One region of the Paenibacillus sp. CH40 genome, then DNA from elsewhere that is predicted to be linked to it. Evidence: predicted binding sites of a transcription regulator. Region 1 holds the regulator's gene; each other region holds the start of a gene.
The links. The regulator Rex, encoded in region 1, represses fermentation and respiration genes when NADH is low (regulators of the CRP and FNR family bind a similar motif). The targets are predictions, from matches to a motif close to TTGTGAAATATTTCACAA.
Positions count from the first base shown of each region.

Region 2: a site for Rex is predicted at 2,516-2,533, ahead of NLX73_RS21625 (phosphoketolase family protein). Genes of this name have one in related genera too.
Region 3: a site for Rex is predicted at 6,037-6,054, ahead of nirB (nitrite reductase large subunit NirB). Genes of this name have one in related genera too.

Region 1 covers NZ_JANAVQ010000001.1:972,837-980,688, reverse strand. The annotation lists gene NLX73_RS04265 (AAA family ATPase) at 1-385, opposite strand, end outside; gene NLX73_RS04260 (hypothetical protein) at 378-911, opposite strand; gene NLX73_RS04255 (cell wall elongation regulator TseB-like domain-containing protein) at 1,445-1,969, opposite strand; gene NLX73_RS04250 (amidohydrolase) at 2,007-3,308, opposite strand; gene NLX73_RS04245 (redox-sensing transcriptional repressor Rex) at 3,295-3,948, opposite strand; gene dinG (ATP-dependent DNA helicase DinG) at 3,993-6,860, opposite strand; gene NLX73_RS04235 (tetratricopeptide repeat protein) at 7,016-7,648, opposite strand; gene panD (aspartate 1-decarboxylase) at 7,731-7,852, opposite strand, start outside.
Region 2 covers NZ_JANAVQ010000009.1:158,908-166,759, forward strand. The annotation lists gene NLX73_RS21625 (phosphoketolase family protein) at 13-2,397, opposite strand; gene NLX73_RS21630 (GntR family transcriptional regulator) at 2,691-3,413, opposite strand; gene NLX73_RS21635 (glycosyltransferase family 2 protein) at 3,765-4,916, shown strand; gene NLX73_RS21640 (ring-cleaving dioxygenase) at 5,035-5,985, opposite strand; gene NLX73_RS21645 (DoxX family protein) at 6,058-6,456, opposite strand; gene NLX73_RS21650 (DUF896 domain-containing protein) at 6,524-6,751, opposite strand; RNA gene ssrA (transfer-messenger RNA) at 7,030-7,394, opposite strand; gene smpB (SsrA-binding protein SmpB) at 7,645-7,852, opposite strand, start outside.
Region 3 covers NZ_JANAVQ010000006.1:275,369-283,220, forward strand. The annotation lists gene NLX73_RS18900 (serine hydrolase domain-containing protein) at 1-1,699, shown strand, start outside; gene NLX73_RS18905 (Ger(x)C family spore germination protein) at 1,812-3,008, opposite strand; gene NLX73_RS18910 (GerAB/ArcD/ProY family transporter) at 3,001-4,104, opposite strand; gene NLX73_RS18915 (spore germination protein) at 4,129-5,817, opposite strand; gene nirB (nitrite reductase large subunit NirB) at 6,161-7,852, shown strand, end outside.

The sequences.
Region 1 (7,852 bases):
TAGTATAGTGTGCGGCTGCTTTCGCCATCAGTGTTTTCCCTGTTCCCGGAGGGCCTGTGAGTAGAACGCCTTTTAATGGACGGATACCAAACTTGGAAATTTCATCATGTCGATTCAAAAAGTCCAGGGCCTCACGCAGCTCCTGCTTAGCGCTTTCCTGCCCACCGATTTCCTCAAAAGTCAGCTTGTCCGGACCACTTTTTTTGCGTTTACGTTCTTGCCCAGCACCTACGGCCAAGCCGCCACGCGCATGCATGAGCATTAACAAGCCGCTGAGCATCACGCCAGCAACTAGAAGAGGGATAATATTCACCCCAATAAAAACGAGAAATATAATAGTCACCGGCACTATGCCGATTAATGTTTCCTTGATCCATCTAGGCATTAGGCCATACCCCCATTTGCTGAGATTGACGTGGCAATACGATAAACTTGGTCGCTTTCCCTTCGCTGAGTCGGATATAGACATTGTTCGAATCCATGTCGGTATCAGCTTTGATACCCGTCTTTTTCTTTTTCATCTGCTCAACTGTAGATGAAATTTGAGTATACTTTTTATTTTCCATCGCTTCGGCTACAGGAAACATAGCCTCAGACCACCATTGATTCAGTGCTGAATTGGAACGATCTTCAATATCCAGCTTAATGGTACGGCTGCCAATGATGGATTGTCCTTTTTGCTTAACCACATCGACTAATCCGGCCACATCCGCCTGCGGTTTGAGATCTAGTTTCAATACAACCTGATCCTGTTTAATATCTATTTGAGCGCTTGTCACGCCTGGATATTGAGAAACCAGTTTTTCCAGAGGACTTTGCATTGTAACCTGACGGTAAATGAACCATCCCCCAAATAGCAGCAAAGCTGCCAAAACTGCCGCCACAACGATAGGAACTGCACGCAATTTCAAACAACATCCTCCTCTCAAAATGTAAAACACAGAAGAAACGGGACGAATGTCAACAAACAACCAAATTGCATGATCTTACAGCGATCAGCAATTCTTTTTTCTATCATTTTTGTCTATCACTTATAAAATATAGTATATCATAACGTATATCTAATATCGAAGGCAATGTGTGGAGGAGTTGTGATGAGGCAAAATCTTTGGTTAAGGTGGAGGCGAGACGCTGAGCGTAGGATTTGATCTTACGATCGCTGTTGCCACCCGATTTTTCTCGATTATATTCTTAAATCCGGCGGCAAAGGCGAACGCTCTGCTTCTCCAAATTCAAATCCTCCACTCCGTGCTGCCCGCATAAAGATGAATTTGCCCTAGGAGAGAAGATGGATAGGTAAAGATGCTTCACTGGCTTTTAGCCCATTTTACGGCATAGCAAGACTAAAAGACGTAAATACGATTTCCATCGCATTTACGCCTTTTTCTTGAGTTTTCAATTATTTACTAGTCATTCATTCCACATCTGCTAATCCTCAACCAGCTCAGTTATTGGGCAAAGTATATTTTACACCCGTCGCTACCCCATCTGAGAAACGATAAAAGGTGTAGTAATGATGACTTCCATCATCGTAAAACAACTGCCACACATATTCGCCATTGAACACACTCGGCTGAAGCCTTACAATTTTTGCACCTGGAAGCTGCTGCTGAATTATTGCCGTCATTTTTTGCTCATCGACTCCATTCTTCAGCAGTTCGGTGTGAACACCGCTATTATCTGCGGCAGGTACGTTAGGTTGTCCTTCCACTTTTTGAAAAGGAACCCACACCATTATATTTTCATTCTGTGCATTTTTCCCTTGAACCACCCAATATACCTGATCCCACACAGACTTCCATGTTTGAGTCGTGCTAACCAGACCACCTGATTGCTTGGCCTTAATGATAGCGGCATTTTTCTCAGCCACCTGGTCTTGAGTAACATAGGAATAATACCAGAAAATGCTGACCAGGATCAGTATTACGGCCAAAATGGCGACCGCTATCCACTTTTTCTTATTTTTCAAACCCGTGCTTCCTCTCTAAGGGGATGTGACACCTGAATTAGCGCGACAGCAGCCCCTCAAAGGCGGCTTGTGCCTCATGTTTGATGCGTTCCTCGTCCATAGTCAGGCATTCGCCGTTTTTCACAACCTGACGACCGTCTACCCATACGTGAACCACGTCTTTGGCGCTTGCTGAGTATACCGCATGTGAAATAAGATCTGTACGCGGCAAGAAATGTGCCTGATTCAGATCCAGCGCGATAAAGTCAGCCTTGTTGCCTGCTGCCAACGCTCCTACTTCTTTTAAACCAATTGACTTTGCACCGTATTCTGTTGCCAGACGCAGCGCTTCACTTGCAGGAACTGCCGTAGGGTCACCAGATACACCCTTGTGAATAAGTGCTGCCAGACGCATTTCCTCGAACATATCCAGGTTATTATTACTGGCAGGACCATCCGTTCCGAGAGAAACGGTAACCCCTGCACGCAGCAATTCAGGCACTCTTGCCACACCACTTGCCAGCTTCAAGTTGCTACCTGGGTTGTGCGAAACCGCTACACCACGTTCAGCCAGTAAAGCTATTTCTTCATCGTTTAAATGAACGCCATGGGCAACAAGCGAAGGACGGGAGAAAAAGCCAAGCTTATCCAAGTGTGCAACTGGACGCAAACCGTAGTCTCGTACGTTTTGCTCCACTTCGGCGATCGTCTCAGACATGTGCGTATGCAGCGGCAAATCCAGATCATGCGCAGCTTGTACGAATTTTTCAATAAACGCAGGTGGACAGGTGTATGGCGCATGCGGTGACATCATCGTTGTAATACGCCCGTCTGCTTTACCATGCCAGTTACGCGCAAAAGTCACGGCCTCAGCCAGCTTGATTCGCTGTTCTTCCTCCGAACATAGTCCAATTGCTCCACGCATCAGACTTGCACGAATACCTGACTCTTCAGCTACACGAGCCACCTCATCCATATGATCGTACATGTCCAGGAAGGTCGTTGTACCACCTTTCAGCATTTCCAGCACAGACAATGACGTACCCCAGTACACGTCCGTAGATGTAAACTTGGCTTCCATAGGCCACATTTTTTCCTGAAGCCATACTTGAAGTGCCAAGTCATCTCCATGCCCACGCAGCAGAGACATCGCCGCATGACCATGAGTATTAATCAGACCAGGTAAAAACAAAAGCCCCTTACCATCGATCGCTTCCGTCTCTTCCTCACCCGAAGGCAAAGTCTCGCCAATGTAAGTAATGCGGCTATCTTCCACAATCATAAAACCATGGATTACCCCAGCTTCTGGTCCATTTACGGCAAAAGAGCCGTTTTTAATCATCCATTTATTCACTGTCATATTGTGTTTCTTCCTTTCCGTCCTCCAAATAATAAGCGAGGCTAAGCAAATCAGTTGTAAAGTCTGTGGCATGAATCCGAATGTTAGCCGGTGCTTTGAGAGTAGTCGGTGCAAAGTTCAGGATCGCTCCAATTCCACTCTCAATAAGCCTGTCAGCCACGTGCTGTGCTTCAAAATCAGGTACGGTAATAATCCCGATTCGAATGTTTTTTTCTTTCACAGTCGTTTCCAGTTCATCCATCGGTTGCACGACCAATGTATTGATCTTGGTCCCTACCTTATCCGGAAACGCATCAAATACCGCTACAATCTTCATATTGTCTTTTAAATAAGCGTTATAATTCGAAAGGGCTTGCCCCAGATTACCCGCTCCGACCAATACTACATTAATTTGCTGATCGATTTTCAGGATATGGCGTATTTTCTCAATTAGATAAGAAACATCATAACCGATACCCTTCCGACCAAAATCTCCAAAATAGGCGAGATCTTTACGGATTTGGGCCGGGTTCAAATCTAGCCTCTGTCCCAACTCTTGAGAAGAGACCGTAGCCACCTCCCGTTTGTGAAGTGCATTCAGATAACGTAAATATACGGGTAACCTCCGTACGACAGCCTCTGAAATTTTATCTGATTTCATACTTGCTCCCCCTAATTGTAACGAACATACTTAGTGTCCGTCCGTTATGCCTCGGTCTCCGGGGCGGATTGGAGCCATTCGGCGATGCGGGGCACCATTTGCTCCGATGGCATATGCTCCATTTTTGGTCCCGGTAACGAGTACAAAAAGTGCTTTCCGTAATAGGATTCGATCACACGCGTATCGTAAACGATAACGACCCCGTGGTCGCTCGCTGTACGAACCAACCGACCAAATCCCTGTTTGAAGCGAATGACCGCTTGTGGTACAGACAGCTTCATAAATGGATTCTTCTTCTGCTGCTGGAGCAGCTCGCTTTTTGCCTCCAGCAACGGGTGATTCGGCGGTTGAAATGGCAAGCGAACAATGGCTAGACAAGTCAGAGCCTTCCCCGGAATATCGACGCCTTCCCAGAAGCTGCTGGTTCCCAGCAATACAGAAGCTTTGGCTTCCTGAAAACGGCGGGTTAGCTTGCTGCGACTCCCACTGTCCACACCTTGTCCCAGCACAGTAATTTCGCTGGATGCTAAGGCCTCTTTGAGCGGCTCATACACTTGCCGGAGCATCCGGTAGGAAGTAAACAGAACGAGCATTCTCCCCCGCGTCGCCTGAGCAGTCGCTCCTAGAGAGCTAACGAGCATATCTACAAAGTGTGCATCTCCTACACTGCCCTTCACGCTTGGGAAATCCCGTGGAATGACCAGCAACACCTGATCCCTGTAATTAAACGGTGACGGGAGCTGCGAAGTCATCAGCCGCTCTTGATCTGCGGCTTCCTGCAAGCCGAGCTGATCGATCATGTACTGAAACGACTTATCTACCGATAAGGTAGCAGACGTCAGAATAATGCTTCTTTTTTTGTCAAAAAACATTTCTTTCAACTGGCGGCTCACATCGACAGGCACCGCATAAAATTGTAATGATTTACTGCGGAATTGCCCACTCGCTTCGAGCCAGTATACGGTTGTTTCATCATCGAGTCGCATAAAAAAGCGCAAATTTTCTCGAATCCCCGCCAGATCCTTGAGCAGACCCGTGATATCTGTAATAAGGCTATCCGCCGCATAATCGTCATGCTCTTCCTTGACGTCCAGCATCAGCTTGTCGCCCTTGCGCAAAATTTCACTCATCGTTACATATAGCTGATTTTCCAAAGCCCCCGCCTGATCCCACTTTGCAGGCTTGGCTGAAGGTTTGAGACGGGAAGAAAACTGTCCTGTTTCACCCGGTGTCGCATCGCTTCGCTCTGGCAACATGCCAAACAGCTTGTCGCTTAGCAGGTCCCAAGTTTCCTTAACCTCTAACACGAGCGGATACATCTGATCGATGGTTGAGGCCCAATCTGTCGACTTCTCGTGCCCCGATTTCGCCAACTGTTGACGAAGTGAAGGCAGTTGTCCATTCTTGCTGTCTTTGAACAGTCGCGTCAGTGTATGCACGAGTGTGAAATATTTCATATGCATACCTAGGTGCTTACCAGCTACTTCCTCCAGGTGATGGGCTTCATCAATCACCAGATGTTCATAGCTTGGCAACAACTGGTGACTAGCTTTGACGTCTGTAAACAACTTAGAGTGATTCGTAATAACAACATCCGCTATCCCTGCTTCATGGCGTGCACGATGATAATAGCATTTGCGGAACCATGGGCAAGAACGACCAAGACAGGACTCTGAATCACTCGCCACCGTTTCCCAGAAATCTCCACCACGGTTGCTCAGATTCAGTTCTTCATCATCACCGGTTTCTGTTAGCGTCAACCAGACGATCATCTGAGCAGCTGTAATTAAATCTTCCTTCGGTGTCGCGAAGTCTCTTCTATTTATTTTATGTTCAAACTTACGCAGACACAAATAATGTCCCCGACCCTTGAAAATAGCAGCCCGGAACGGAAACGGAATCACCTTGGTTAGCATCGGAATGTCGCGCTCGCGTAATTGCTCCTGCAGGTTGATCGTATGTGTACTTACCATAACTCGCTGTCCTTTTTTCACACTGTGATACAGCGATGGGAGCAAATAGCCGAGGGACTTCCCTGTTCCTGTACCTGCTTCGATCAGTAGATGCTTGTCTTCACTCAGTGCCTGATTTACACCCTCAATCATCTGTATCTGCGCCTCGCGCTCCTCATATTGGCTCAAGGATGAACGCAAATTGTCCCGCACATCATCCATGTACTCCTCAAAGGAAACACCTGACAGTGGATTCGGGTCATCTTCTCTACGCGGAGCAGCTAGCTCCGTCCAATCTTCCACTTTTAGCGCAAGCTGACGAAAAAACTGATGTCCCTCCAGATCCTGAATAGGATCAAGCTCTTTCTCTTCACGCACCCCATCAAGAAACCATCCAAGGTCACTGTCTTCCTCTGCAAACAAATCGCTAAGCCGCTGTATCGTTATCAAAGGTAATGCTTGAAGCTCACCCAGACACTTTAAAAACACCTCAGCCGTAGCCAACGCGTCGCTGTCTGCTTGGTGAGGGCGATCATGCGCCAGCCCAAACTCAGAAGACACAAAACCCAACTGATAAGAAGATAGCGATGGAAACATAATTTTCAGAAAATCCATTGTATCCAAGATTCTTCCGCTAAACGGCAAATATCCGCACCGATCCAGAGCGTTTTGCAAAAAATTAAAATCAAACGCCACATTATGACCGACCAGTACAACATCGTCCAGCATAGGCACGAGCTCCATCATCATTTCTTCAAGTGCAGGAGCATCCTTGACGTCATCGTCTGTAATTCCGGTCAACCCGGTGATAAAAGGGGGAATAGATCTGCCAGGGTTTACATAAGAGCCGTAAACACGGGAAATGCTGTTATCATGATCTATAATTGCAAGTCCGACTTGAATGATATCATCCGCGGACTGGGTGCCTGTCGTTTCAAAATCCAATACCGCAAATTTCATTCGGGCTAATCCTTTCTTATGACACTTACAAAAATAATAACTCTGTATATTAGCATAGCAGAAGATCGCCTGTTTGGAAATTAAGACAGCCAAAAAAGACGATGCACACGCCGCCTGAGAGGTGGGCATGCATCGTCTTGCTCGGTGTCTGACAACTACATCCAGGTCATCATGGAGCTGTCGTATCGAAGCTTTTCGGTACCGGACAGACAGGCTTCCATATTGTGCAGCGGCTCGGGTAACGCAGGATCGAACTGATGTGCGAGAGCAAAACATTTTTGCGCCTCCTCTACGTCAGCCTGCTTTGCCAACAGACAGCCTAGCGCATTATAGATGACCGCCTTCAGTCCTGCCTGCTCAGTCAGGTCCAGCACCTTCTGAAAATGGCATACAGCCTCTGCTGGATCATCTAGTTGAAAATAGGCCATTCCCATATACATGCGACTCTGCCAGCTGTTCGGAAAATCCTGTAGTACCTGCTCAAATTGTTGGATCGCCTCAGGGTACATGAGTAATCGATAATACCCTTGCCCCCGATTAAAAGCTGGCAGCTCTTTTTCAGGCAGCTCCGTGTCAGACATATCGGTCTCCGCGGAAAACCCGGCCGCACGCAGGCAAACCATTTTTTCCTCAAAGGCCAGCCACTCATCCATAATTCCGTCACTCATTCTCCGCAGCAGACTCCAGTGCTGTAGCAGCTCCTGCCTGCGGGAGCCCTGGGCTGATGGGTAATGCTTCACGATATCATCTAACATGCTGTTCATTTCTGCGAATACATGCTGGAACATGTGCATCCCGCCCTTATGAAAGATGGATTAATACACTCACATTTTTCGCTTAAAAGACGGGTTTCATCCGCACTCCCATTCATTACATGATCGTCGCGTGTACTTCTTTGTTCATCGTTTGGGCTGGTTTATTATGTTCATCAACAAATACCACTGTTGGTTTGTATGTTTTGGCCTCTTCATTCGACATGGAAGCATAGGAAA
Region 2 (7,852 bases), on a different contig from region 1:
GTGTCTGTATTTTTATTTCAAGCCATTCCATACCCAGTTCTCTACCTCTGGTAGGTCAATACCCTCTTCGCGAATGAATTGATGATGTTTCTTAATCGTAGCATCCATTTCATCCACAGTGTTGGTGTACTTCCCAGCGTCAGGTAAGTTGAGAGCAGCTTCCTTCACTAAGTCAAAACGATCCATTTGATTCAATACACGCATATCAAATGGTGTCGTAATATCGCCATTCTCACGGTATCCATGTACATGCAAGTTATGATTATGACGATCAAAGAACAGATCTTTGATCAGACCTTCGTAACCATGGAAAGCGAAAACAACGGGTTTGTCTTTTGTGAAAAAATGATCAAACTCAGCGTCGGATAATCCACGCGGGTCTAGTTTTTGACTTCTCAGTTTCAGCAAATCTACCACGTTGATGTACCGAATCTTCAAGTCAGGCAGTTTTTCATGCAAAATAGAAATTGCAGCTAAACTTTCAATCGTTGGCTCTGTACCAGCAGAAGCAATGACAAGGTCAGGTTCTCCACCTTGATCTGTACTTGCCCAGTCAATGATCTTCAACCCTTTATCCACCAATTCTTTCGCTTCATCAGCACTAAACCATTGTGGACGTGGATGTTTAGATGAAACAATCAAATTGATCTTTTGACGATCATTTAAAATGGTGTCGAAAACAGCCAACAAGGAATTGGCATCCGCTGGCAGATACTCCCGAATAAATTCTGGTTTTTTATCAGCCAAATGACCTAACAAACCTGGATCTTGGTGTGTATACCCATTATGATCCTGTTGGAACACTGTTGAAGTTGCTACGACATTCAATGATGGGATATCTGCACGCCATCCTTGATCCGTTGCTTTACGCAGCCACTTAAAGTGCTGGGTGATCATCGAGTCAACCACACGCAGGAAGGCTTCGTAACTTGCAAAGAAACCATGGCGACCTGTTAATACATAACCTTCCAGCAATCCTTCAGCTTGGTGTTCGGATAATTGAGAATCAATTACGCGGCCATAGGATGATAAGAATTCATCATTAGGTTCAATAATTTGGTCCATCCATTGGCGTTTGGTTACTTCAAAAACAGGAGCCAAGCGATTAGACATCGTTTCATCCGGTCCGAAGATTCTGAAATTACGATTTTCTTCATTTAAGAGAACCACATCTTTAACGTATTTCCCTAAAACCGACATATCTTGCGCAATCACTTTACCAGGTACGGAATTATCCAGCGTATAGTTACGGAAATCCGGTAATTTCAAGTCTTTAATGAGGTTACCCGCATTCGCAACAGGGTTCATTCCCATACGTTTATCGCCTGTAGGCAGAATTTCAGCAAGCTCAGGGTTTAAACGACCGTTTTCGTCGAACAATTCCTCTGGTCTATAGCTATTCAGCCATTCTAACAAAGCAGGTGCGTGCTGCATATTTTTTTGATCAACCGGAATTGGAACCTGATGGGCACGGAATGAATTTTCATTCGGCACGTTGTCCCATTCCTTCGGACCCGTCCAACCTTTAGGTGAACGGAAGACAATCATCGGCCACGCCGGACGAGTAAGGTCATTATTTTCACGCGCATTCTTTTGAATGGCTTCAATCTTCTCGATAGCCGTATCCAGTACTTTCGCCATTTCTGGATGCATGAGATCCGGATTTTCACCTTCAACAAAGAACGGCTCCCAACCCAAACCTTTAAAGTATGAGGTCAATTCTTCTTTTGATTGACGAGACATAATCGTTGGGTTACTAATCTTAAAGCCATTCAAGTGCAAGATTGGTAGCACTGCACCATCCGTGATGGGGTTGATAAATCGGTTAGAGAACCACGAAGCGGCTAATGGACCCGTTTCAGCTTCACCATCCCCAATAACAACAGCCGAAATCAGATCAGGATTATCCAGAATGGCACCTACACCATGAGAAAGGGAGTAGCCTAATTCTCCACCTTCATGGATAGATCCAGGTGTTTCAGGAGCAGCATGTGAAGCAATACCGCCAGGGAAAGAGAATTGTTTGAACAATTTCTTCATACCTGAGATATCTTGTGTAATTTGCGGATAGATTTCAGTGTAGCTTCCATCCAGATAAGAATTTGAAACCATAACCTGGCCGCCGTGACCAGGACCTTCAATGTAAAGCATGCTCAAATCATATTTATTAATAACACGATTTAGATGTGCATAAATAAAGTTTTGGCCCGGAATTGTGCCCCAGTGTCCAATAGGCTTAACCTTCACATCTGAATCTTTTAAAGGCTCTCTCAACAAAGGATTATCTTTTAAATACAGCTGACCTACCGAAATGTAGTTCGTTGCACGCCAATATGCATCAAGTTTTTCTAAATATGTTTTAGATGAATAATCTGCTAACACGGGTGATAACGACATGGTGTCCACTCCCTAAGTAGTTTTGTTTGTAATTTATTTCCGGAAATTTCATCTACATGTACATCATAACGCTACGCTGATTAAATTCAACCTTTTTCACAAGTGATACGGTCCAATTTTGTGAAATTTTGAACATACTATGAAATATAAATTAAAAAGACAGTAAAAAAGCTCTTACATTAAAATATATAGAATTATTAACCAATAAAATTTGCAATAACGAGGCAATCGCAGACTCCAATCCTTTTCTCAAAACCATAAAAAAAAGACCGGAGAATTCTCCAGTCTTATCATTAGTGAACCGATACAAAGGTGTTAAATTTCAAATATTTGTAATGAAATCGCATATGAGAAAACTCAAATGGCGTACCGTTATCTAAAAAGAACACACCTTCCATAATACCTACAGGCTCATTTTCATTTAAATGTAGCAGCTTTTGATCATTCTCTTGAGACGGTTCTGCAAAAATGGATAAAAAAGATTTGGTGACGGCCAAGTTCCGTGAGTCTTCCAAATAATTAAAAATGGAACCCTCGATAATTGTCTGATTTAAATTCTGGACAATTTTAATGGGGATATAGCCCGTTTCAATCATAAAAGGATCATCATCAAACAGACGTAAGCGAACAATTTTGTAAACAAAATCATGAGTCTCCAAAAACAAATCGCGCTGTAACTCTTCTGTTGGCGGAATGACCTCAAAACTCAGTACTTTGATTTTTGGCTTTTTACCATGCATTTGAAAATTATCAGTGACCCCTAGATTAGAGCCTTCGTAGTTAAAGATAGATTCATTTCTTATGTATAATGGATTAATAAATGTCCCGGAACCTTGTTTTTTGAAAATGATTCCGACATTCTCCATTTTAGTCAGAGCACGTTTAATTGAACTACGACTAACCTGGTAAGTCTCACTAAGACTACGTTCATCTGGCAATCTCATATCTGCAAACTTTCCTGCAAAAATTTTCATCTTGAGATCGTCAATAATTTGCTTATAGACAAATTGTGTCATATAGTACTCCTCTTTCAGGTCTTCTATAACTCTATATAGTTTACCATAACTTGCCCATTTCATCTCATGTTTGTTTCTATATGCTGAGTGGGCTTTCAGCGGATAGGAAGTACCCTCACTTTTACTTTACATCTCTATGCATAATACCATGATTACACATACATAACACCACTGAACGTACCTGCAAAACAGCAGAAGATACAGAACCCCCACCTTAATATCGGTAATAAGACCAAGCCTGTTTCGAACCTGGAGGGATGTTTGACTAGACCAGGCTAAAATCCTTGAATACATTGTTATTATTTATCTTGTTCAAGCGTTTTCTAATAAGAATGGTGGGGGGAGATCATATTGGCTATCCGCTACAGCGTCATCATTCCAACCTATAATCGAGCCCAGCAATTGTTGCTTACACTCGCTTCATTTGAGACACAAACCTATCCAAAGCAACTATTCGAAGTCATTGTAGCTGATGACGGTTCTACAGACGGAACAAAAGAAATGGTCGAAGGCTTCAAAGCATCCTATCCTCTTATCTATGTGTCACATCAGGAACAACGCGGTCGATCTGCCGTTCGAAATTTGGGACTGCGCCGTGCAAAAGGGCTGTACATCATCTTCTGCGACGCTGACTTTGTAGTGTTACCGGAATTCATTAGGATCGTGAGCCGTTATCACCGTAAATATCCCAAGTCCGTGCTTTCAGGCATTCCTCACTCGTGGGACGATGCTTTTACCCACTATTACCCTGACTTTTCCCCTGAAGAAAAAGAACAATGTCGCAACATACTTACGCAGTCCAACTTATGGAATGCTGACTATGAAGCAGCGAACGAAATTACTCCGATCATAACCCCAGAAGATATCCTTCACCAAACGGGTGCACTGTCTAAAGTAGTTAGTCCCACAAGGGTTCCTCCCAATACGCAGAAACAATTTGCCTCAACGGACGTAGCCCCCTGGATGCTGCTGGTTACTCGTTGTGTAGCCATCAGACGCAGTCACTTGATTCGTATTAGAGGTTTCAATGAACGGTTTGTGCTGTATGGACTCGAAGACTGGGACCTTGGCTATAGACTACATCGCTTGAAAATCCCTTTTTATTGCATCAAAGAGGTGGTCGGATATCATCAGGAACATCCAACCTATCTTAGAGGTAACGTGTTAAATACGGAAAATCTGAGAATCATGTATGAAACCTACGGATTCAATGACTCCTCGTTAAATTTATTCGCCCTTATCCCTCCATCCGAGGATTTTGAGACCTACAAAAATACATTGCGGGTATTGCGCAGGGGATTCCGCTCTAGGTTAACACGCTCATCAGCACTGTTATTAAGAAGAACACTACGCATTGCAGCCAAGCAGTTCTACGATCAAAGCCATACTCATGCATACAAAAAATCATTACACTTGATAAAAAAGAAAGCAGCGAACCGGAAAAGTCGAGTCGCTCATGTGTTACGAGAAATGCTAGTGAAGTCTGAAAAGCTGGTGGAGTAGCAAGAGGCCGGAAGGACACGAAACACATGAATTTTTCCCGTAATAAAAAGACTCCTCCATCTGAGAGCAGGCCAAACTCGGCAAGCTGTCTTATGGAAGAGTCATATGCAACTTTTTCTTACTTTTGTTTTTCCGTTAATGTTCTCACTTTAATAGGATGCAGATTCGCCTCGATTTGAGCCCGCTGCGGTTCATACCACTCTGGCAGCATTAATTCCTGTCCCAAAGATTCAGCAGGTTCATCGTTAGCAAATCCCGGTGGGTCTGTAGCAATTTCAAATAAGATGCCGCCCGCTTCTCTGAAATATATCGCATTAAAATATTGGCGGTCTATGATTGGAGTCGGCTGATAGCCATAATGCTGGACTGCGTTTCTCCATTCTTCATGTTGTTCAAAATCTTTTGCACGCCACGCAATGTGATGTACCGTGCCTGCTCCACCAAAGCCTAAACCCATTTTGGCGAGCGGAACATCTACGATGTTGCCGATTTCTCCTACGGACTGATAACGGGCATATTCGGCGTCTTCAGCGATTTTCGTAAATCCGAGTATGCTCTCCAATGCATCCATCGTTCTCTGTGGGTTGACGCTAAATAGCACGGCGCCTCCAAACCCCTTAATTGCTTTATCAGCCGAAATACCACCGTAAGACCAAGTACTGTTCGCTCCCGCTTCACGTTCGACAAGCTCAAGACGTAGACCCTCATTATCCTCAAATTGAAGATATTGTTCAGAAAAACGGCTCGTTTTCGTAACTTGAATATCAAAGCTTTCCAAACGATGCTGCCAAAAATCAAGTGAACCTGGGGGTACTACATACGAGGTTATGCCCACCTGGCCACCTCCGATTTGCCCTTTGGAAGTTCCTGGTGCAGGAAAAAAAGTAATGATCGTTCCAGGACTTCCTGCCTCGCTACCAAAGTACAAGTGGTAAACCTCAGGAGCATCGAAGTTGATTGTTTTCTTCACTAACCGAAGTCCCAGGACGCCGGCATAGAAGTCGACATTTTCCTGCGGATTACCGGCAAAAGCTGTAATATGATGGATACCTGTAGTTTGAAGTGACATATGAAACCCTCCTTAATCGTAGAAACCTTTATTTTTATTGTTAATGACTTTTAATGACCTAAATATCATGTTTTATCTAAGTAATGCATCGATGGAATATGAACCTGCTCCTGTCAACGCAATACCGATTACAACTGCAATAAGAACTAGCGGATATTCATAGCCATTAGCTGTTGCCCAGATCCCGTTTGGGCCATGTACTTTGAAAATTGCTCCAAGCATAGTCACCGTAATCAACAATGCAGCCAGTGGAGTGAGTAGTCCTACAGCAAATAGAGCTCCTCCCAACAATTCCATCAACCCAGCAGACACTGCCATGAATACTCCGGGCTTAATGCCAATCGATTCCATCCAACCGCCCGTACCCTTTGGACCATAGCCGCCAAACCACCCAAAAAGCTTCTGTGCTCCGTGCCCCACCAATAACAATCCAACCACCAAACGTATCAGTAACAATCCACTTGCCAACATAAAAATCACCCTCCATATTATATTTATTTAAAGATTATTAAATTAGAGATATTAGACAAAATTAAACTTATTGTTTAGTGACTCGGGCCTGTTCTTTTCTAAGTTTTTCAGGAGTAACATCATCTCCATTCGGATCATAAATCGTAGCATTCAAGAGAATGCTTTGTACAGAGCCCCGAAAGATTTGAAGGTATTCTTTGCGAAGATCCGTTTGTTCCGTTTTTTCGATTTCAGTTAATCCGACTTCCTTTGCTTTTTTTGCGAGCTGATTAATTCTTTCTAAAATGGTGATCATGTATATACCTCCCTATTCAAAATTTTCTGGTTGTTTTATCTTTAATTTATTTATCTTGATTTAAAGATATAATACTTTTCTATCCGTGTCAATACTTTTTCGAAAAGAAAAGAAGATGAACGCTTGAGTTGCTTTTAAAGGTGAAAGAAAAAGCAGCCAGAACACTTAGAGACACCTTTAAGCTACAAGTTGTGTAAAACCTCTTCAACTCAATTAATAAAGCCATAATAAAAAGCCACCAACCAGAATCACTGGCTGATGGCTTTCTTGTCTTAATCAAATGGAGGCGAGGGGAGTCGAACCCCTGTCCGAAGATAACGACACATAAGCTTCTACGGGTGTAGTGACAGTTTTGATGTCACCCTAGAAACTCCCTGTCACCGGATTCCCTTCGGGTCAGCCTGATTATCTTCTTCAGCTCACCGCAGGCGGAGATGAGACAGCGTATTCCACTATTTGTTAGCCCCTATCCCAGTCACATGGACGATGCTGGGTAGAAGCACGCACACAGTTTCTTAGGCTGCGAAAGCGTAGTTGTTTTGTTGTTTGCCGTTTAATAGGCTTTAGCGTTGATGAAGCGGACGCGTCCCCACTACCCGCTACCCATGCTCGAACTATCCCCGTCGAATCCATAAACGCCCCCTTATTATAAAAGGGCTCCACGGATAAAACCGGAAATACCGGAGCATAAGCATGCATAATATCAAAAGCTGAATCCTAGGATTCAACACTCGAACAAAGTTAAAAGCTTTAAAACTGACTACTTCGTTAGTATACCATATTACAGGTCATTACGAAACGAAATGAAGCTATTTAAGCCTTATAAAATAGCACCATTACAGGAACAAGTAACTTCTCCACGTAATTTGTACCATACCCAATAATACAGCAACTTATCTTGCAATTTTCTGCTTCTCGCGCAAAGCACGTTGGATATCACGCTGTGCATCGCGTTTAGCGGCAGCATCACGTTTATCATACTGCTTCTTACCTCTACCCAGTCCGAGCAGAAGCTTGGCATAACCATTGCGAACATAAATCTTTAACGGAACAATCGTGTAGCCTTCCTGTTTGGACAATCCGATAAGCTTGCGAATCTGT
Region 3 (7,852 bases), on a different contig from region 1:
CATTAAGGACTTTAAAATGTCTGATGAAAGATACAAACAAATTACACCCCGTATGCTGTTAAATCATTCGTCAGGTCTTTACGGTGCTCACTATAAAAATAGTATGTTATTTAATGACAATGATACAGAAAATCATGATGAGCTCTTGCTAAGGTTGCAATCAGAAACTTTAAAATCAAACCCTGGCGAATATTCCGTATATACCAATGATGGATTTCAATTGCTTGAAATATTGGTTGAGCGGGTGAGCGGTCTAAGTTACACCGATTTCCTGGCAAAGCATATTAGTACACCTTTAGGTTTGAAATCTACCAAAACACCTCTCGATCAATTTGATAGACAAAAGCTGTCCAAAACTTATTTTCCTGCGGTTGAGGGGGCTTTACCGGTTGAAAATGCCAATGTCATCGGAACAGGGGGCTTATACTCCACCGCAGAAGAGGTGGCTATGTTTTCAGAAGTATTAACGGGGAACAGACCCGATATTCTATCTGCACAATCGGCGAAGTCCATGAAAAGTCATGAATATCGAAATGGAATATGGGTACCTGAAGAGACAAACAGCTTTAATTATGGACTTGGTTGGGATGCGGTTCAGTTGGCACCGTTTAGTGATTACGGAATAACTGCGTTATCCAAGGGTGGGGATACTGTTTTGTATCACTCTACTTTGATCACCATACCAGAGCACCATATTTCTATGGCTGTGCTTTCATCTGGAGGGTCTTCCATCTTAGATAGTATTTTTGCTTCTAACATTTTATTGGAAGTTTTAAAAGATAAGGGCATCATTAAAGACATCATACCGGAGAAAACATTTGAGCCTCCTGTAAAAGTGGAAATGCCATCTGATTTACTTTCTTATTCGGGATTATACGGTTCTGTGGGTACAACCATCAATGTAGAGATTAAAAACGGTGAGTTTGATTTACCTGCTTTTTTGGATGGATTCGTCCCGGCGCAAAAATATGTGTATACAGGCAATGGACAATTTAAAAGCAGTGATGGCAGTGTAGCCATAAGCTTTGACAAACAAAAAAACGGGAAAACGTATATTAAGGCTAACCTATATTTAAACTTTCCGGGATTAGGTCAAATGGTTATGGTGACTTATGAATACCAAAAGCTAGATGCCAATCCTGTAAATCCCATAGTTAAAAAGGCATGGGAAAACAGAAACGGGAAAAATTATTATGCTTTGGATGAAAAGATATCTTCCATATTTTATCTGGCCCCCTCATTTATAACGAAAAAAATATCCTTTGATCATGATGGATACGCAAGTGGTACTAAAATTGTGGATGAGAATAAAGCAGTAAATGCCGTTGAGATTCCTGTTATGAGTGGAAGAGATGCATTTGATCTGAATTTTTATACCAAGGATGGTTCGGAGTATTTAACCATAGATGGACAATCCTATATCAGTGAAGATGCTGTTAAACCTATCTTGGGAGGAAAGTCAGTGTATACCATACCATCTAATGGCCAAGCCACGTGGTATAAAATAGATAAAAACTCAGCCAATAAAACGATGACCGTTGATTTTCCAACAAGCGGAGGGTTCGCTGTCTATGATGAAAACGGAGCGGTTGTACAATTTTCAACTGCTAGCAATAACAATTCGGTTGTACTGCCCAAAGGTGGCTTGATTGTTTTGGGTGGCAATGCAGGGGATGTATTTAAAATCAATTTGAAATAAGCGTGTAGCCGCTTCTGGAAATTCAGGAACGACCGTTGCAGCGTTGGAGGTTAAGTAGATAACCGCGAATCTTAAGTCGAATTGGCCTTTATATAAGGCCAATTCGACTTTTTCATTCAGCAGATGAGCCTAAATCCGTAATGGATAATTTTACATCAAAGGTTACGGGTATTTTGCTGAATTTGTAATCCCAATCATCCTTTACTTTTTTCCACACCTGCGGTTTCTCAATATGCAAATGGTCACCAAAACCGGCAACATCGACTTTATATTCTGACTGTAATTTGTGCATAACAGACTTAACCCTGCGAGTCACTTGTTCTTCAAATTCTTTTTCTGCCTCTTTCATGTTTCGTGTCTCAGTCGGGTCCGCTTTATCATCCCAGTTTTCGATTAGACGTCCTTTAGATTCAATTTTTACGTGGAACGAGATATCGTTGCCCTCGGTCACCTTGGTTGTTATTTTGCTTTTTACCGATTTGATTTCGTAAGTGATGGCTTCATTCCGCTTGTCATACGTTTTGACAGCCCCACCTTTAACATCACCGGTAATCCATCCAATACTCTCCACGTCTTGTTGTCCCAAAGTACCTATCCAGTGACCGGTATCTCCTTTAATAATCCCGGCACCTGAAAATTCTAATTCTCCATCTGATTCAGTGATGTTCTGTAATATATAGCTTTTTTTGGAGTGCATCAACCCATCCAATTCAGACAAATTGACTCCTCTCATTACCTTGCTGGTTCTGAAATGGTTACGCAGCATATACAAAATATGAATGGATGGGACCTCGTCCTCATATTTGGTAACTAAAGTGCTAGCTGCTCGTTCTTTGCTTAAGAAGACCAAACAACTCGGGCGAATATCATTATCACGTAGCACAAAATCCATTAATTGCTGCATCGTCTGTTCTTTCGCCAAATCGGTGGCAACCACCATGACCTTTAGATGGTGACCAATAACCGGGCGATCCAAACGGAGAGAGAGTTGTCGGAAGATTTCAAGCAAAGAATCCCCGGTGGCTGCTATATTGACATAGTTTGGTCCTTGTCCGCCACCGCCTTGCTGCTCTGTGCTTCCAGATGATTTTTTGGGGACGATTTGTACGCTGGCGGTAATTTTATTTTTCTTGAAGTAACGACTACCTTTCTTTTCCAGATTCTGCTCTAATGGAGTTGGCTCGCCCTTATCCAGAGCCAGTCCTGTATATATGCTGAGCTCTTCTACTTCTTTGCTGCTCCAGCAACCGACTTGAGTTATAAGTAGAATGAAAGCAAGCAGCAAGGATAGCATAGGGCGTCTACACATTTTGCTTCATTCCCTTCTTCCTGATTATGAACACGATGGAGAGAAGTACCGGAACCAGAAAAAATATAACGATTCCCATGTATCCGATCGCATCGCCTAGACTAAACACTTCCATCATACGAACAGGAGTCATTGTAGAGATAAAAATAATTGGGATTAAGCCAAAAATCGCATAACGATATTTAAGACCGAACACCTGTGAAACCCCTAAGGAAGCATTGAAGAAGAAACTGCAGAAATTACAAAACATTTGCATCATCCAGATCACTAGCAGAGGAAACTCAAGCCGCTCAAAAAGAAAACCGGGGATTTCAAAACTGCGCATCAAATTGATGGTAGGCCAAGTACTTGTCACAGTGGAGTCCATCGATAACCCGCCGATCACCATAACTACGGTCAAAAAGTACAAAATTAAGGGGATACTGATCCCCACTACCATGGCCTTAAATGCTTTCTCAGGGTACTGTAAAAAAGCGACCAGTGTCATGATGACTTCACATCCAGAGAAAACAAGAATAGTCGATTTCAGACCCTTGATGACAGGTAAAATCCCCTCACTCAGTACAGGACGAAGATGATCAATCTCAAAAATCCTTAAGCTAAAGACAAAACAGAGCAGCAGAAAAAAAAGACTAATCGGAAGTACAATCTGGTATAGCCGAGCGATGGGATTAATGCCGCCAAAAACCAAATAGCTTCCTACCCAGATGAATGGAATCACAATCGCCCAGATCGGAGTGCCTTCCAGCAGAAAAAACATGGTCACTTCAGCTAAAACCCGAATCTCAAAGCCGGCGATGATTAAAAAATATATAATCAATAACACACTTAAAAATCCACCCGGAATTGTGCCCACGATTCTTCTGGAATATTGATACACGGTGTTTTCAGGAAACTGTTGACTTAATTTCACCATAAGCCAGACGACCAATATGACAATACATCCACCGAGAAGGACAGAAAGCCATGCATCAGGAGTCTGTACCTTTTCAGTTACACCTCTCGGCAGTGTCAAAATCCCTGCGCCCAATACGGTATTGGTCAGGAACACAGCCGCCTGCTTGGTTGTGATCTTATCATCAGAGCGTCTAAACACCATAGCTCCTCCTTCGTCTTGGCATCATGGCCTACGTTTGGTTTGCTGAGTTTTCATCATAAGAGGTCTTCTTTTCATCATAGATATAGGAACTCGAATATACATATCCTTCCAATCACTTAGGCGCATAGGGGATAAGGGCGTTACATACGGTACGCCAAAGCTTTTTAATTTCGTCAGATGGATACAAATTAACAGAAAGAACAATATGGTTCCTAACATGCCCAGGATGGCTGCAAAGAGCATGCCGACAAAACGCAAAAGACGCAAGGTAATGCCCGCACTGTATGTCGGTATCGAAAACGAAGAAATGGCAGTAACCGCAACCACAATTACCAGGAAGGGACTAACGATGCCTGCATTTACAGCAGCGTCGCCGATGACCAAGCCTCCCACAATGCCCATCGCAGGACCAATGGGTTTGGGCAAGCGAATGCCGGCTTCCCGTAGGATTTCGATAGAGATTTCTAAAATCATAACCTCAATGACGGATGGGAAAGGGACGCCTTGACGGGTTTCGATGATGCTAATGACCAGCTTGGTCGGAATCAAACCGGGATGAAACGATATAAAAGAGATGTACAAAGCAGGCCCCATAAGCGCTATAAAAGCCCCGCTAAAACGCAACAGCCGCAAAAGTGTTCCTGGAATCCAGCGTTCATAATAGTCTTCAGGTGATTGAAGCAGCATACTGAAGGTCACCGGAACAATAAGTGCAAAGGGAGTCCCATCCAGTAAAATGGCTATTCTTCCTTCCAACAAAGCATTAATGACACGGTCGGGGCGCTCTGTATTGTGAGCCTGCTGGAACGGACTTAAATAATTGTCTTCAATAAGTTGTTCCACATAACCGGATTCAGCCAAAAAATCCATGTCTATCTTTGAAATTCTGCGGGTTACTTCTTCGAGGAGATCTGGATTCACAATATCCTTTATATACGCGACAACCAGATCTTTTTTGATTCGGCTTCCCACTTGAAATTTCTTCATTTCCAGACTTTTGTTTAAGCCTTGGCGTCGAAGCATCGAAGTATTTTCACTTAATACCTCCGTAAAACCAATGCGGGGACCCCGAAGTAATGCTTCAGAGGTTGGTTCATTGACGGAGCGAATGGCGCCATTGGGCGAGCCCACCAGCAGTGCTCCCTTCATTCCTTCAATTAATAAGGCAGTATGGCCTAAAAGTATAGACTCCTGCAGGTCCTCCATATCAGCAACTTCACTAATCTGCGTAAGTGGCATCAAGTTTTCTTTTATAAAGGAGTTACTTATACTTTCCTGCTGTTCCTGTGGGCGCTGTGGGTCCTGCTGGCCCTCGAACATCAAGACCTCCAATACCTGCTTGCTCATAAGCTTTTCATCCTGCATACCTTCTATGAAGATTAACACGGACCGAGCATGATATTTCTTTACTACAAACTCACGAAAATGCACATCACTATTTTCGCCTATAGCCTCTCGGATCGACTTTAAATCGGAATCATAATTCCCTGTAATTTTGGAGCTTGGTTCATGCTGTTGATCAGCTTGGCCTTCGTTATGTTCGTCGGAAAGCGGACGATCAGAAGAATGTTTGGATTTTGCCCCCTTACTGCCGACAAACGAATAAATCGATGTGTTTATATAATAAATTCCTAAAGGAATAACCAACGCGAGGCATGCTTGAAAGAGTGTAATCCAGCTTGGAATATAAGAAATTATTTTAGACCACATGATGATCACCTCCATACGATTCAATTCATGTTTCCTTAAGATACAAGTTGTTCCTAAAGTATTCCTTATAAAGGTTGTATTTACACATGAAATGGAAAGATTCGTTCGATGAATTGAGCAAGTGATGTATTTAGTATTTATGAAGTTTGATTTCTGGCCTTACCTTTATCCCTTGAAACGGAATAGGGAAATCCCTAAATATTCTTAATTTGAACTACATTGTGACTGTGATCACATATAGCTCTGTCTGCTGTACTAGAATAGAAGCATAAGCAATATTCATAGGAACGTAGGAGATGTCGTCGGATAGGGAGTATCGTCGAATGAATGGAGGAACCGGTATATGATAAACAGTAAACAGAAACTTGTGGTTATAGGGAACGGGATGGCTGGTATCAATACGGTCGAACAAATTTTAAAATTAACAGATAAGTATGAAATTACGGTCCTGGGAAATGAGCCGCATCCGAACTATAACAGGATCATGCTCTCTTATGTACTGGAAGGCAGTAAAACGATTGATGATATCATACTGAACGATTTGCAATGGTATGCGGATCAAGGGATTACTTTGTATACAGGAAAAATGGTGAAAAGCATCGACGGTGAGAACAAGAAGATTCACACCGAAGACGGACTGGAAATTGATTACGATGTAGCTTTGGTAGCTACTGGCTCACAATCATTTATTCTGCCTATTCCGGGTAAGGAATTACCGGGTGTCATCGGTTTCCGAGATATCGCCGATTGCTCGGCAATGCTTGAGGCAGCGAAGACCTTTAAAAAGGCAGCTGTCATTGGTGGAGGTCTGTTAGGGCTGGAAGCAGCTAAAGGCTTGGTCAACCTGGGAATGGATGTTACGGTCGTTCATTTAATGGAGGATTTGATGGAACGCCAGCTGGACCGGGAAGCCTCTGCGATGCTGAAAGCAGAACTAGAACGCCAGGGAATCAAGTTTGCTATGCAAATGCAAACTGCGGAAGTGTATGGTCAAGATCGGGTACAAGGGCTGCGGTTTTCAGACGGAAGCGAGCTGGAAGCGGATTTGGTCGTTATGGCCGTCGGGATCAAGCCTAATATTCAGGTGGCTGTGCAAAGTGGTATGGAAACGAACCGTGGTATCGTAGTCGATGATTTGATGAGAACCTCCGTACCGGATGTATACGCCGTAGGGGAATGTGTTGAACACCGCGGAATCTGTTATGGTCTGGTAGCTCCGCTGTTTGAGCAGGGAAGTGTCATTGCCAAACATTTGGCAGGCGCGGAAACTGAAGGTTATATGGGATCGGTGGTTTCCACCAAGCTCAAAATTTCAGGGGTGGATGTTTTCTCAGCTGGCGAATTCATAACCCAGCCTGAACATACGGTGATTGTTGCAAAGGATGAGTGGAAGCGCACATACAAAAAAGTGCTGCTTCGTGAAAATAAGATTGTTGGAACTGTACTGTTTGGTGATGTGAGCGAATCTGCTAGTCTTCAAAAATATGTGCGTCAGCAAACGCAGATGACAGATGAGATATATGGACAGATCATGGGTACTGGATGTGGCAATCACGGGGCGAAAACATTATCCGCTGAAACGATGGCGGATGATGAAATAGTCTGCGGCTGTAACGGTGTGACTAAAAAGGCGATTGTGGATGCAATTAATGATAATGGACTGACAACAGTCGATGAAATTAAGGCATGCACCGGAGCTACGCGTTCCTGTGGAGGGTGCAAGCCGGTCGTTGAGCAAATTCTGCAGTATGTTCTTGGAGACAGCTTCAAGACGTCAGCCAAGCAAGGAATATGTGGTTGCACATCATTGAGTCGGGACGAGATTGTGGAAGCGATCAAAACCAAAGGGTTGACAACAACGCGTGAAGTTATGAATGTACTGGGTTGGCATAATGATGAAGGATGCTCCAAATGCCGCCCGGCGCTGAATTACTATTTGGGAATGATTAACCCGGATACCTATGAAAATGAGGGAGATTCCCGTTTTGTAAATGAGCGATTGCACGCAAACATTCAAAAGGATGGAACGTTTACA